DNA from 2 places in the Microbacterium sp. B35-04 genome. Region 1 is predicted to be linked to the other one. Evidence: predicted binding sites of a transcription regulator. Region 1 holds the regulator's gene; the other holds the start of a gene.

Region 1 (7,324 bases):
CTCGTTGCCGCGCACGTGCACATCGACACCGGGGTGCTCCCGTTCGACGACCCGCAGCAGACGATCCTGGGGACCGAGCAGCTGTACCATCGCGACGCCGTCCGCGTAGATGCGCTCGATCGTGCTGCCGTCGTCGCTCACGGATTCATGACCGTCTTGATCAGGCACCGACACTCTTCTCTTCGAGGCCTCCCGCGAGCACATGGGCGTGCACGTGGAAGACGGTCTGGCCCGCGTTCGGGCCGGTGTTGAACACGAGGCGGAAGTCTCCGTCGGACTGCTCCGCCGCGAGGGTGTTCGCCAGGCCGACCAGTTCGGCCATCAGCTCGGGATCACCGGCCGCGAGCTCGACGACGTTCCGGTACTCCTCGGTCTTGGGGATCACCAGCAGGTGCAGTGGCGCCTGCGGGGCGATGTCGCGGATCGCGAAGGCGTTCTCGGTCTCCGCGATGATCTCGGACGGGATCTCTCCGTTGCGGATGCGCGTGAAGATCGACGGCTCGCTCATGCCGCAAGTCTACCGACGGGGCCCTTCGACTGGCTCAGGGACCGGGGTGACGGGCTCAGGTACCGGGGTCGAGCCGTCGAACCGCTCACCAGCGGCCGAGGGCGGTGCTGACGACCGCGAGGGCCGCAGGGCCGGCGGTCGATGTGCGCAGCACGGTGTCGCCGAGACGCACGAGCCGCGCGCCGGCGGCGGCGAGAGCGTCGAGCTCTTCGGGCGCGATGCCGCCTTCTGGTCCGACGACCAGCACGACATCGCGGTCGTCTCCGTGCTCGACCGCGAGGGCGCTGAGCCGCTCGGTCGCCGTGGGTTCGAGGATGAGGAGACGGGATGCCGCCGCCCGCTGCACGAGCCCGGCCGTCGACGTCAGCTCCGCCACGCCCGGCACCCAGGGGCGGTGGGCCTGCTTCGCCGCCTCGCGCACGATGGTCGTCCACCGCGTCCGGCCCTTCACCGCCTTCGCGGCGTCCCACCGCGAGACGCTGCGTGACGCCTGCCACGGCACGATCTCATCGACGCCGAGCTCCGTCGCCGCCTGGACCGCCAGTTCGTCGCGATCGCCCTTGGCGAGTGCCTGCACGAGCACGACGCGCGGGCTCGGCTGCGGGGCATCCGTCCGCGCGGTGATCCTCACCACGACCTCGCGAGGTGCGACCGACTCCACCACGCCGGTGAGCCAGGCGCCCCGGCCGTCGCCGACGGTCACCTCCTCGCCGGCGCGGACCCGCCGCACGCTCGAGGCGTGGTGCGCCTCCGAGCCCTGGAGGATCACCGCATCGCCCGGCGCGGCGGTGGCCGGCTCGTCGAGGAGGAAGTGCAGGGCCACCGGTCAGGCGTTCCGGAACCGGTCGCGCAGCTTGGCGAACAGACCCTGGTGAAACTCCGAGAGCCGCGGGGCCGGTGCCTTGGTCCGCTTGGCGAACTCCTCGATGAGGGCACGCTCCTTGTGGTCGAGCCGCGTCGGCGTCACGACGTGCACGCCGACGCGGAGGTCGCCGCGCTGGGATCCGCGCAGCGGCGTGATGCCGCGGCCCTTGATCGTCAGGATGTCGCCCGCCTGCACGCCCGGGCGCACCTCGAGGTCGACCGGGCCGTCGAGCGACTCGATCGTCGTCGTCGTTCCGAGGATCGCGTCGGGCATCGACACCTCGAGCGTCGCCAGCAGGTCGTCGCCGTCGCGGCTGAACACCTCGTGCGGCGAGACGGTGACCTCGATGTAGAGGTCGCCGTTGGGGCCGCCGGCGGGGCCGACCTCACCCGAGCCGGGAAGCTGCAGCCGCAGTCCGGTCTCGACGCCGGCGGGGATGTCGAGCGACACGGTGCGGCGTGCGCGCACGCGGCCCTGGCCCTGGCAGGTCGCGCAGGGGTAGGGAATCGTGGTGCCGTAGCCCTGGCAGACGTTGCACGGCTGCGTCGTGACGACGTTGCCGAGGAGGCTCCGCACCTGACGCTGCACGTTGCCGGTGCCGTGGCAGATGTCGCAGGTCACGGGGCTGGTCCCGGGCTGGCAGCACGAGCCCTGACAGGTCTCGCAGAGCACCGCGGTGTCGACGTCGATGTCCCGGTGCGTGCCGAACACCACGTCGCCGAGCTCGAGCGTCACGCGCACCAGGGCGTCCTGCCCGCGCTCCCGCCGCGACCGGGGACGGCCGCCGCGGCCGCCGCCGGCCGAACCGAAGAAGGTCTCGAAGATGTCGTTGAAGCCGCCGAAGCCGCCGGCGCCGCCGAACGGCGAGTCGTTGCCGCCCATGTCGTACCGTGCCCGCTGATCCGGATCACTCAGCACGTCGTAGGCGTGCGTCACGAGCTTGAATCGCTCGGAAGCGTCTTCTCCGGGGTTCACGTCCGGGTGCAGCTGCCGGGCGAGCTTGCGGTACGCCTTCTTGATCTCGTCGGTGGTGGCGTCGCGTGAGACGCCGAGGACCTCGTAGTGGTCAGCCACTTTCGCCTTCCTGCCGCGGCGAGGCCGCGGAATCGATGATGCGCGTCCGCGTCAGCGGGAGTTGTCGTCCTGCTCGAGCATGCGCGTGAGGTAGCGCGCGACGGCACGGACCGTCGCGAGGTTGGTGGGGTAGTCCATGCGCGTCGGCCCGAGCACGCCGACGCGGGCGAGCGATCCGGTCGCGTCGTAGTCACTGGCGACGACGGATGCCTCGCCCAGGCCGAACGCCTCGTTCTCACGGCCGATGCTCGCGGCGAGGCCCTGCTCGTCGGCCACCATCTCTCCCATCAGTCGCAGGAGGGTCACCTGCTCCTCGATCGCCTCGAGGAGGGGGTAGATGCTGCCGCGGAAGTCGGATTCGCTGCGTGCGAGGTTGGCGCTGCCTGCCATCACCAGCTTGTCCTGGCGGAACTCCTCGAGCTCTTCGGCGACCGCGCGGATGATCTCGTCCGTCGCCTGCTCGTGCGCGGGCGCCTGGGCATCGGGCACCTCGAGCCGCTCCGCGATGCGCTGGAGCCCCTCGCGGACCGGCCGGCCGACCAGCAGCGTGCCGAGGCGGGCGCGGATGTGCGCGAGGTCGGTGTCGTCGAAGTCCTCGCCGACGAACGTCAGGCGCTGCGACACGCGGCCGGTGTCGGTGACGACGATCACCAGCATCCGTCCGCCGCCGAGCTGCACCAGCTCCACGTGGGTGACGTTGGCGCGTGCGAACGACGGGTACTGGACGATCGCGACCTGGCCGGTGAGTTGGGTCAGTGCCCGCACCGTGCGCACGAGCACGTCGTCGAGGTCGCCCGAGCCGTCCAGGAACGAGGCGATGGCCGAGCGCTGGGCCGAGGAGAGCGGGCGGATCTCGGCGAGGTGGTCCACGAAGACGCGGTAGCCCTTGTCGGTCGGGACGCGTCCCGAAGACGTGTGCGGCGCGACGATGAGCTCTTCGTCTTCGAGCAGCGCCATGTCGTTGCGGATGGTCGCGGCGGACACGCCGAACGCGTGCCGCTCGACGATCGTCTTGCTGCCGACCGGCTCACGCGTGTCGACGTAGTCCTGGACGATCGCCCGCAGCACCTGCAGACCTCGCTCGCTGACCATCCCGCCTCCTCACGCTGCTGTCGGCACCAGGGCGCCTGGCACTCGCATGACTCGAGTGCCAATTCTATCCGATGCCCCTGCCAGGATCGCCGAACGACGCCGTGTGCGGTGGGGGCGCGCCGCAGCGGATGGTGCCGTGCGGCAACGTGGTGTCGTCACTCGGTGAGCGCGCGGACGACGGCGTCGGCCAGCAGGCGTCCCCGCCGGGTCAGCACGACGTGTCCCCGCAGGGCAGTCGGGCCGTCGATGAGACCGTCCGCGATGAGCGCGGCGACCGCGTGCCGGCCTTCGCCCTGCAGTTCGGAGACGGGCAGCCCCTCACGGACCCGCGTGCGCAGCAGCACACTCTCGAGCGTGCGGGCCTCGGCATCCGGGCTCTCCCGTCCGGCGGCGGGCGACTCGCCCGCCGCGAGCCGCTGTGCGTACGCCGCGGGGTGCTTGACGTTCCAGAACCGCACTCCCCCGATGTGGCTGTGGGCTCCTGGACCGAAGCCCCACCAGTCCGAACCGAGCCAGTACGCGAGGTTGTGCCGCGAGCGGTGCCCGGTGTCTCGGGCCCAGTTCGACACCTCGTACCAGTCGAATCCGCCGCCTGCGAGCAGGTCGTCGGCGAGCTCGTACATGTCGGCCTGCAGGTCGTCGTCCGGGGCTGCGACTTCTCCGCGGCGGATCTGGCGGGCGAGCTTCGTACCGTCCTCGATGATGAGCGCGTAGGCCGAGATGTGGTCGGGCTCCAGGGCGATCGCGGCCTCGAGCGAGGCCCGCCAGTCGTCGATGGACTCGCCGGGGGCGCCGTAGATCAGGTCGACGCTCACGTCGAGGCCGGCATCGCGTGCCGCCGACACCGCGGTGCGGACGTTCTCGGGGTCGTGGGTGCGATCGAGTGCCGCGAGGACGTGCGGGACGGCCGACTGCATGCCGATCGAGAGCCGGGTGACACCGGATGCCGCGAGCTCGGCCGCGACGGCCGGTGAGACGGTGTCGGGATTGGCCTCGACCGTCACCTCTGCCCCCTCTACGACTCCGAAACTGTCGCGCACGCCGCCGAGCATGCGCGCGAGATCGCCCGGTGGCAGCAGCGTCGGCGTGCCGCCGCCGAAGAACACCGTCGTGGCCGGGCGATTGCCGCCCGCCCGCTCGAGCACCGCCGCCGCGAGGTCCACCTCGCGCAGGAGAGTGTCGGCGTACTGATCCTGGCGGGCGCCGCGCAGCTCCGACGAGGTGTAGGTGTTGAAGTCGCAGTAGCCGCAGCGCACGCGGCAGAACGGCACGTGCAGGTACACGCCGAAATCGGTCGAGGGATCGACGCGGGCGCCCGCCGGCAGCGAGCCGTCCGCGGGAACGGGCTCGCCGAGCGGAAGAGCCGCGCCCATCAGCGAGTCACGCGGGCGTCGTGTACAGCGGCGAGATGGCGCGCAGGTAGCGCGTGAACAGCTCCCGCCGACGGCGCTTGGTCAGCCCGGGCAGCACGCGGTAGAGCACCGCACGGGGTGCGTCGAAGGCGCGCACGGTGAACCACACCTCGTCGTTGTCGTACCAGTCGAGCATGAAGGACTCCTCGCCGCTGACGACCGAATCGCTCACCGTGCCGAGGGCGAAGCCGATGCGGCGCGGCTCCTCCACGGCGAAGATGACGCGCAGCTCGGCGTCGGCGCGCAGGCCCTTCACCCGGCCGTCGACCTTGATGGTCGTGCCGGCACTGACGTACGGCGTGCCGTCTGCGTCGAAACGCTGCTCAGCCTCGGTGCGGCTGGGAGCGACCGGGTTGCCCTCGGCGTCGAAGCTCACGCCGGAGTACATCGGGCCGGACGCGGGGCGCACGTCGGTGACGTCCAGCCCGGCGCCGCGTTGCGCCGTCCACGACAGCAGCGCCTCGCCGGCAGCGTGGAAACGGGCTTCGCCGCTGCCGATGCGCCACGACTGCTCGGCCGGGATGCTGCGCTCCGGCGGATAGTGCATGAGATCGGGCGCCTGCGTCGCCCCGACAGCGGCGTAGTCGACCGTGTCGTCCCGGAAGTTCCCTCGACGCATGACGACCAGCCTACTTGCCGTCCTTTTTCTCGGTGTCGCCCGACAGCGCGGCGATGAACGCCTCCTGGGGGACCTCCACGCGACCGACCATCTTCATGCGCTTCTTGCCCTCCTTCTGCTTCTCGAGAAGCTTGCGCTTGCGGCTGATGTCGCCGCCGTAACACTTGGCGAGGACGTCTTTGCGCATTGCCCGGATCGACTCGCGGGCGATGATGCGCGCCCCGATCGCGGCCTGGATCGGAACCTCGAACTGCTGTCGTGGGATGAGCTTCTTGAGCCGCTCGGTCATCAGCACGCCGTAGGCGTATGCCTTGTCGCGATGGACGATGGCGCTGAACGCATCCACCGGCTCGCCCTGCAGCAGGATGTCGACCTTCACGAGGTCGGCCTCCTGATCGCCGCTGGGCTCGTAGTCCAGCGAGGCGTACCCCGCGGTCTTCGACTTCAGATGGTCGAAGAAGTCGAAGACGATCTCGCCGAGGGGCATGCTGTAGCGGATCTCGACGCGGTCCTCGCCGAGGTACTCCATGCCGAGCAGCGTGCCTCGCCGGGACTGGCAGAGCTCCATGATCGTGCCGACATAGTCCTTGGGCGCGAGGATCGCGGCCTTGACCATCGGCTCCGTCACGCTGGCGATCTTGGTGCCGGAGGGGAACTCGCTGGGGTTCGTGACGGTGAAGCTCTTCCTGTCGTCGGTCACCACCTCGTAGGTCACCGACGGCGCGGTCGAGATGAGGTCGAGACCGAACTCGCGCTCGAGGCGCTCGGTCACGATCTCGAGATGAAGCAGGCCCAGGAAGCCGCAGCGGAACCCGAAGCCGAGAGCGACCGAAGTCTCGGGCTCGTAGTTGAGCGAGGCATCAGACAGCTTCAGCTTGTCGAGCGCCTCACGCAGCACCGGGTAGTCGCTGCCGTCGATGGGGTACAGACCCGAGAAGACCATCGGCTTCGGGTCGGTGTAGCCGGGCAGCGCGTCCTTCGACGGCTTGCCGGCGTTTGTGACGGTGTCACCGACCTTCGACTGGCGCACATCCTTCACGCCGGTGATGAGGTAGCCCACCTCGCCGACGCCCAGTCCCCGGGTCGGTGTCGGCTCGGGCGACGAGACCCCGATCTCGAGCAGTTCGTGGATCGCCCGTGTCGACATCATCTGGATACGCTCACGCGGGTTGAGGGTGCCGTCGACCATGCGGACATACGTGATGACGCCGCGGTAGGAGTCGTACACCGAGTCGAAGATCATGGCGCGGGAGGGCGCATCCGGATCACCCTTTGGCGCCGGGATCTGCGCGACGACGTGGTCGAGGAGGTCCTCGACGCCCATGCCGGTCTTGCCGCTGACCCGGAGCACGTCCTCGGGGCGCCCGCCGATCAGCCCGGCGAGCTCCTTCGCGTACTTCTCGGGATCGGCGGCGGGGAGATCGATCTTGTTGAGGACCGGGATGATCTGCAGGTCGTTCTCGAGGGCCAGGTACAGGTTCGCGAGCGTCTGGGCCTCGATGCCCTGAGCCGCGTCGACCAGCAGGATCGCGCCCTCGCACGCGGCGAGCGACCGCGAGACCTCGTACGTGAAGTCGACGTGCCCGGGCGTGTCGATCATGTTCAGCGCGAAGGTCTGGTCACCGGTCGTCCACGGCATCCGCACCGCCTGCGACTTGATCGTGATGCCTCGCTCGCGCTCGATGTCCATGCGGTCGAGGTACTGCGCGCGCATGTCGCGGTCGGAGACGACGCCGGTGATCTGCAGCATGCGG
Region 2 (7,324 bases), on a different contig from region 1:
GCGAGACCGGCGTGCTGCCCCACGTCGGACGGGCGACCTGCACCCTGTACGGCTCGCTCGGCGCCACCGGCATCGGCCACGGCACGCCGGATGCGGTCGTCGCCGGACTGCGAGGGCTCGAGCCCGAGACGGTGGACCCGGATGCCGTGCGCTCGGCGTGGAGCGCCTGGCCCGACGGGCAGTCGCTCGAGCTCGCCGGCGTCCAGGCCGTGCGCTTCGAACGCGGCGACGTCGTCTTCGCACCGCGCACGCGGCTCCCCGGCCACCCGAACGCCATGACGCTCGAAGCGTGGGCCTCGCCCGCCGATGGGCCGGATCGCGCGGTGACGGCGGCAGGCGTGCGCGTGACCGGATCGTCGTCGGTGACGGCTGTCGCCCCTGCTACGGATGCCGGACTCCTCGCCCGCGAGACCTACTACTCCGTCGGCGGCGGATTCATCCGCCGTGAGGGCGACCCGTCGACGGGAGCGGGCGCGGGCGCGTTTCCCCTCGATTTCTCGAGCGCCGAGGAGCTGCTGGCGCTGTGCGATGAGCGCGGCATCACCATCGCCGAGGCGGCACGCCTCAACGAGGAGGCCCGACGACCCGACGAGCAGATCGCCGCGGGCCTGGACACCATCTGGGATGCGATGGCGGCGTGCGTCGAGGCGGGCCTCGTCTCGGGTGGCGTGCTTCCCGGGATGCTCGGCGTCAAGCGCCGTGCGGCCTCGATCCGCGCGCAGCTCGAGGCTGCGGAGGCCGACGGCCGTCGTGAGCTGCCGGGGGAGTGGCTGGGTGCTTTCGCGCTCGCCGTCAACGAGGAGAACGCCGCGGGCGGCCGGGTCGTCACCGCACCCACCAACGGCGCTGCCGGCATCGTGCCCGCGGTGGCCATGTACTGGTGGCGTTTCCTCGCCGACTCCGGGCTCGGTGCGGGCAACGCGGTCACCCCGTACGGCGAGCTCGTGGGCAGTGCGCTGCTCGGGTACCCCGGCCGCGGCTCGGATGCTGCCGAGCCGGCCCAGTGGAACGACGAGCAGAGGGCTGAGGCGAACCGTCGCCGCGGCATCCGTCGCTTCCTCCTCACGGCGACCGCGCTGGGTTCGCTGTTCAAGGCCAACGCGTCGATCTCGGGAGCCGAGGGCGGATGCCAGGCCGAGGTCGGCTCGGCCTGCGCGATGGCGGCCGGGGGACTGACCGCGGTCATGGGCGGAACGAACCGGCAGATCGAGAACGCGGCCGAGATCGCGATGGAGCACCACCTCGGGCTGACATGCGACCCGGTCGGCGGCCTCGTGCAGATCCCGTGCATCGAACGAAACGCGATCGCGGCATCGACAGCGGTGACGGCCGCCCGGCTGGCGCTGCGCGGCGACGGGTCGCACTACGTCTCGCTGGACGCAGTGGTCGAGACCATGCGGCAGACCGGCATCGACATGTCGCACAAGTACAAGGAGACGAGCGAGGGCGGTCTCGCGGTCAACGTCATCGAGTGCTGACAACCGTTTGGGCGTTTCGTCTCGCTTCGCTCGCTCGACGACCGGTCGTTGAGCGAGCGGGGAACGTGGTCGTTGAGCGAGCTTGCGAGTCGGAACGCAGAGACGAAACGGGGCCGTGTTCGTTCTGAGCGAACGGTCCGACTCTTAGCACTCTCCTATGCCGAGTGCTAATCTGTATGTAGTTGAGCCGGGTGGGCTCAACTCCAAGACAGAGAGGAGATTCCCATGGCCACCTACGACCCGTTCCGCGACCTCGACCGCCTGGCGTCGAGTCTCTTCGAGCAGCGGCGCGGCCCACGGCGGATGCCGATGGACCTGTACCGCGACGGCGACCACTACGTGCTGACCGCCGACCTGCCCGGCATCGACCCGGGCTCGGTCGACATCGACGTCGACGGCCAGCTGCTGACGATCCGCGCCGAGCGCACGCTGCACAGCGGCGATGACGTCAAGTGGATCACCCGCGAGCGCGAGGCTGCCAGCTTCCTGCGCCAGCTCAACCTCGGCCAGGGCATCGACACCGAGCGCATCTCGGCCAACTACAACAACGGCGTGCTGAGTGTGACGATCCCGGTGAGCGAGAAGGCCAAGCCGCGCAAGATCGAGGTGATGTCCGAGGGCGGTGCGCCGACGATCCAGGCGCACGAGTCCGACGACGCTCCGCAGCCGATCGAGCAGTAGTCGCGCGCGGTTCCGAAGAGAGCAGCTCCGCCGAGAACAGCTCCGCAGAGAGCAGTTCCGCAGAGAACGACGGATGCCTCGTCCCGGCCGGGACGAGGCATCCGTCGTTCTGCGAGGTCAGGACTGCGTGGCGCCCGTGAAGTGGCGGCGGCAGCGCGCCTGATACGACTCGATCCCACCGATCTGCTCGGTCGTCGGCGTGAGCGGGTCGCCGGCACCGCTGGACGAGAGCCGCTGATGGAACGCGGCATCCTCTCCGCACACCGCGCACACGGCCGTGAGCTTGAGCACGTCCTCGGCGATCGCCATGAGCGCCGGCAGCGGCTCGAAGGGTCGACCGTCGAACGTGACGCAGAGGCCCGAGACCACGACGTCCACCCCCTCGGCGACCAGAGCACCCACGGCGGCGACGAGGCCCGGCCCGAAGAACTGCGCCTCGTCGATCGCGACGAGGTCGAGTTCGCGGCCCTGAACCGAAGCGACCAGCGTCTCGACGTCGGGCACCGACCGCGACGGCACGCTGAGTCCGGAGTGGGAGCTCACCTGTCCCTCGCCGCGGCGATGGTCCAGCGCATGACTGAAGACGTCGACCGACAGGCCGGCGATGCGCGCGCGACGGACGCGACGCAGCAGCTCTTCGGACTTGCCCGCGAACATGGGACCGGCGACGACCTGCAGCCTCGCCTGGGTGCGCGTGTGCATGGCGCCCAGACTACGTCCGCCTAGGATCGAACGACCCTGGAAGGAGCCGCGATGACCGAGCGCGAGCTGACGGCCCCCGTGGCGCTGACCCGGCCGAACGGTCGCGTCAACCCGGACGCGATCGGCTGGGCGCGCCAGCCCCTCGTCGACACGTCGGGCATCGGGCGCGGCCGCGGGCGCAACAAGCGGTGGGAGTACTGGAACGTCACCACGCCGACGCACATCCTCGCGCTCACGGTGTCGTCGATCGACTACGCAGCCGTGCACGAGGTGTGGGTGTTCGACCGGGCGACCGAGCGCACGTGGGGCAAGGGGGCGACCGTCATCCCGGCGCGGAACTTCGAGCTGCCCGCCGGCGTCGAGAGCGGTCCCGCCCGCGCACGCGCGAAGGACCTCGAGATCGAGGTCCTTGCCGAGGAGGGCGGCACACGGCTGCGCGCCCGGATTCCGGATGCCTCGTTCGACGTCTTCGCCTCGCTGCCTGCCGACCACGAGCGCCTGGCCGTCGTGGTGCCGTGGAGCGCAACGCGCTTCCAGTACACCGTCAAGGACGTCGCGCGTCCTGCCTCGGGATCAGTGACCGTGGACGGCATCACGCACGACGTGCCGGCAGGGGATTCGTGGGCGGTGCTGGACCACGGTCGGGGGCGCTGGCCCTACGACATCCGCTGGAACTGGGGCGCGGGCTCCGGGACCTCGGGCGGGCGCACCATCGGCATCCAGGTGGGCGGCCGCTGGACAGAGGGCACGGGCTCCACCGAGAACGCCGTGCTGGTCGACGGGCGGCTGCACAAGATCCACGACGAGCTGGAGTGGGACTACGACATCGCCGAGTGGCGCAGACCGTGGCGCCTCACCGGCGGCGGGCTCGCAGCATCCTTCACGCCCTTCTACGACAAGGTGACCCGCACGAATCTCGGCGTGGTCGCCTCGCGCACCGACCAGTGCTTCGGTCATTGGGCGGGCACCTTCGCCGTGCCCGGCGGCGACGTCGTGAGGTTCGACGGCATCCTGGGCTGGGCAGAGGAGGTCCACAACCGCTGGTGACGCGGGTCTAACCTGAGCGCATGGATGCCGTCAGCGTGCGTGATCTCCATGTGCGGCGCGGGAAGACCGAGGTCTTCACGGCGCTCGACCTCGACATCCCGCGCGGGCAGATCACCGGGCTGATGGGGCCGTCCGGGTGCGGCAAGACGACGCTGATGCGCGCGATCGTGGGCGTGCAGAAGATCGCGGGCGGCACCGTGACCGTGCTCGGCGAGCCGGGCGGGTCGAGCGCGCTGCGGCGGCGGGTGGCGTACGACACGCAGGCGGCGTCGGTGTACGGCGACCTCACGATCGAGCAGAACCTGCGGTACTTCGCGCGCCTCGTCGGCGCGCCGCGCAGCGACGTCGACCGGGTCATCGAGCAGGTGGGGCTCGCCGACCAGCGCGATCAGACCATCGACTCCCTGAGCGGCGGGCAGGAGAGCCGCGTCTCGCTCGCGGTCGCGATGCTCGGTGCCCCCGAACTGCTCGTCCTCGACGAGCCGACGGTGGGGCTCGACCCGGTGCTGCGCGCCGAGCTGTGGGAGGTCTTCCGCGCTCTCGCGGACGCGGGCGCGACGCTCGTCGTCTCGAGCCACGTCATGGACGAGGCGCTGCGCTGCGACCGCCTCGTGCTCATGCGGGTGGGTCGTGTCGTCGCCGACACGACGCCGGCGGGCCTGCTCGCAGACACCGGGACGACGGATCCGGATGCCGCGTTCCTCGCGCTCATCGAACGCGACGCCCTTCGACAAGCTCAGGGACCCGACGGGGCTCAGGGACCGGACGGGGCTCAGGAACCGCACCCGCTCACCCGCCGCGAGGCGCGGGAGCAGGCGCAGCATCCTCACGTGCCTGCGCAGGAGCCCCCCACGGATCAGGGGAGCGGCTCGTGAACGGCATGCTCACCTTCGCGACCGCCGGGCGGGTGCTCCGCCAGCTCAGCCACGACCCGCGTTCGATCGCCCTGATGCTCGTCGCGCCGAGCATCCTCGTCGGGCTGTTCGCGTGGCTGTTCAGCGAACAGGAGGGCGTGTTCGACCAGTTCGGCGGTCCGATCCTCGCGCTCTTCCCCTTCATCGTGATGTTCCTCATCACCTCCATCACGACGCTCCGCGAGCGCCGGTCGGGCACCCTCGAGCGGCTCATGACGACCCCGATCGCCAAGGCCGACTTCATCCTCGGCTACGGTCTCGCGTTCGCCCTGATGGCGACGCTGCAGGCCGTCATCACCGTCACCTTCGCGGTGTGGGTGTGCGGGCTCGATGTCGACGGACCGCTGTGGCAGCTGGGCCTGGTGGCCGTCGTCGATGCGATCCTCGGCAGCGCGCTGGGACTCCTCGCCAGCGCCTTCGCGCGGACCGAGTTCCAGGCCGTGCAGTTCATGCCGCTGATCGTGTTCCCGCAGATCATCCTCGGCGGCCTGTTCATGCCGCGCGAAGACATGCCCGAGGCGCTGTACCAGATCTCGAAGGTGCTGCCCCTGAGCTATGCCATCGACACGATCAACGCGGTGACCGCGGGCGACGAGGGGTGGGATGTCTTCGGACCGCTCCTCGTGGTGGTCGCCTTCGCCGCGGGAGCGCTGATCCTCGCGTCGCTCACGCTCCGGCGGCGCACCCCGTGAGGAGGCCGGAGCCACCGGTCGTTGAGCGGGCGAGGACGAGCGAGACGAAACGCAGCGAGCCGACGTGCGACGCCGGCTGGGGCGTTTCGTCTCGCCGCGCTCGCTCAACGACCGAGCTGGGAGTCAGCAGTCGGGCTGCGGCTTGCGGAGCTTGGCAGTGAGCTCGCGCAGCTGAGCGAGCTCCTCGTCGGACAGCAGCGACATCCGCTCGGCGATGGCCCGGCCGTGCGCACTGGCGATGCGGCGGAACAGCGACGCCCCGGCATCCGTCGCGTGCACGAGCGCCCCGCGACCGTCGTCGGGGTCCGCGCATTTGGTGAGCAGCCCACGCGCCACCATGCGGTCGACGAGACGCGACACACTGGGCTGGCTGATGAGCATGTTGGCGGTCACGTCGCGGAGGCGCGCGGTGAGATCGTCGGAGCGCGTGACGGTGAGGAGGACGTCGTACTCGGCCTGGCTCAGCATCTCGTCGTCGAAGTCGCCGTTGATGTCGCCGAACACCTCGTGCTGGGCACGGAAGAGGCTCTCCCAGGCGTCGATGGCGAGACGGCGGTCGGTCATACCGTCAAGAGTAGGGCAGGCTGCGGACCCTAGGCTGGCGGCATGTCGTCATCCTCCATCGCGTCGTGGCGCTCGCGTCGTCTCGGCGTCGTGGGCCTGCTGCTCGCTCTTTTCGCGGGCCTGCTGCTCACGGTCGTCGTCGCTCCTCCCGCCCGTGCGGATGTCGAGGACTTCTCGTTCGAGAGCCTCGATGTCAAGTACCAGCTGGGCCGCGCGGAGGACGGCACGAGCACGCTCACCGTCGTGGAGACGTTCGTCGCGATCTTCCCCGAGTTCGACCAGAACCGCGGCATGCGCCGCGCCATCCCCGACAGCTACCAGGGTGCGCCGCTCGACCCGCAGCTGGTCTCTCTCACCGACGAGAACGGTGCACCGCGCGAGGCCGAGACCGAGACGGAGGACGGACTCTTCCTGATGACCTCGCGTGCCGGCGACTTCGTCCACGGCCGCCAGACCTACGTGTTCACCTACACGCTCGAGAACGTCACGCGGTACTTCGCCGACACCGGGTCGGACGAGTTCTACTGGGATGTGAACGGCACGGCGTGGCCGCAGCCGTTCGGGCGCGTCACCGCCCGCGTCACGATGTCCGACGAGCTGGATGCCGCGCGCACCGGTGGTCTGGCCTGCTACGCGGGCTACCAGGACGACACCCGCAGGTGCGACGTCTCGGAGGTCGACGGTGCGGTCGCGGCATCCGTCTCGGACGTGCAGCCGTACCAGACGATGACCATTGCGATCGGGTTCGAGCCCGAGACCTTCACCGAATTCGACACGTCGTACCTCGCCTCGCCGTGGGGCTGGCTGCAGGGACTGGTGGCGTTGCTGGGCCTCGGCACCGCGGTGATCCTCGCGGCCCGCACGCGCGCGCGGCACCTCCGGGACGAACCCGGCCGGCCCGTGATCATCGCCGAGTTCACCCCGCCGCGCGGCATCGACGCGCTCGAGAGCGCGGTGCTCCTCGGTCACACGACGAAGGCGATCCCCGCCGAGGTGCTCGAGCAGGCCGTGGTGGGCAGCATCCGCATCGAAGAGGGCCCGGCGAAGATGTTCGGCGGCACCCGTCTGAAGGCCGTGCTCGTCGACCCGTCGCTGGCAGACGGAGATGGACGGATGCTTCTTCCCGGCCTCTTCCCGAACGGCGTAGCGGGCGAGGAGTTCGAGTTCGGGCGCACCGACACCCGGTTCTCGTCGACGGCGCAGACGGTGCTCAAGGCGGCGACATCGGAACTGTCGACGCGCGGAC

Evidence for each region. The regulator HrcA, encoded in region 1, represses chaperone genes, less so after heat shock. The targets are predictions, from matches to a motif close to TTNGCACTCGNNNNNNNCGAGTGCNAA.
Region 2: B1729_RS09245 (Hsp20/alpha crystallin family protein) is a predicted target of HrcA. The motif match lies at 1,623-1,649, and genes of this name have one in related genera.

The regions. Positions count from the first base shown of each region.
Region 1 is NZ_MWLP01000006.1:15,711-23,034, forward strand. It holds gene B1729_RS01575 (PhoH family protein) at 1-90, opposite strand, end outside; gene B1729_RS01580 (HIT domain-containing protein) at 161-508, opposite strand; gene B1729_RS01585 (16S rRNA (uracil(1498)-N(3))-methyltransferase) at 594-1,331, opposite strand; gene dnaJ (molecular chaperone DnaJ) at 1,335-2,447, opposite strand; gene hrcA (heat-inducible transcriptional repressor HrcA) at 2,499-3,539, opposite strand; gene hemW (radical SAM family heme chaperone HemW) at 3,695-4,912, opposite strand; gene B1729_RS01605 (DUF1990 family protein) at 4,920-5,570, opposite strand; gene lepA (translation elongation factor 4) at 5,581-7,324, opposite strand, start outside.
Region 2 is NZ_MWLP01000034.1:30,760-38,083, reverse strand. It holds gene B1729_RS09250 (L-serine ammonia-lyase, iron-sulfur-dependent, subunit alpha) at 1-1,478, shown strand, start outside; gene B1729_RS09245 (Hsp20/alpha crystallin family protein) at 1,704-2,159, shown strand; gene B1729_RS09240 (thymidine kinase) at 2,277-2,861, opposite strand; gene B1729_RS09235 (DUF2804 domain-containing protein) at 2,913-3,908, shown strand; gene B1729_RS09230 (ABC transporter ATP-binding protein) at 3,929-4,783, shown strand; gene B1729_RS09225 (ABC transporter permease) at 4,780-5,514, shown strand; gene B1729_RS09220 (MarR family transcriptional regulator) at 5,638-6,078, opposite strand; gene B1729_RS09215 (DUF2207 domain-containing protein) at 6,121-7,324, shown strand, end outside.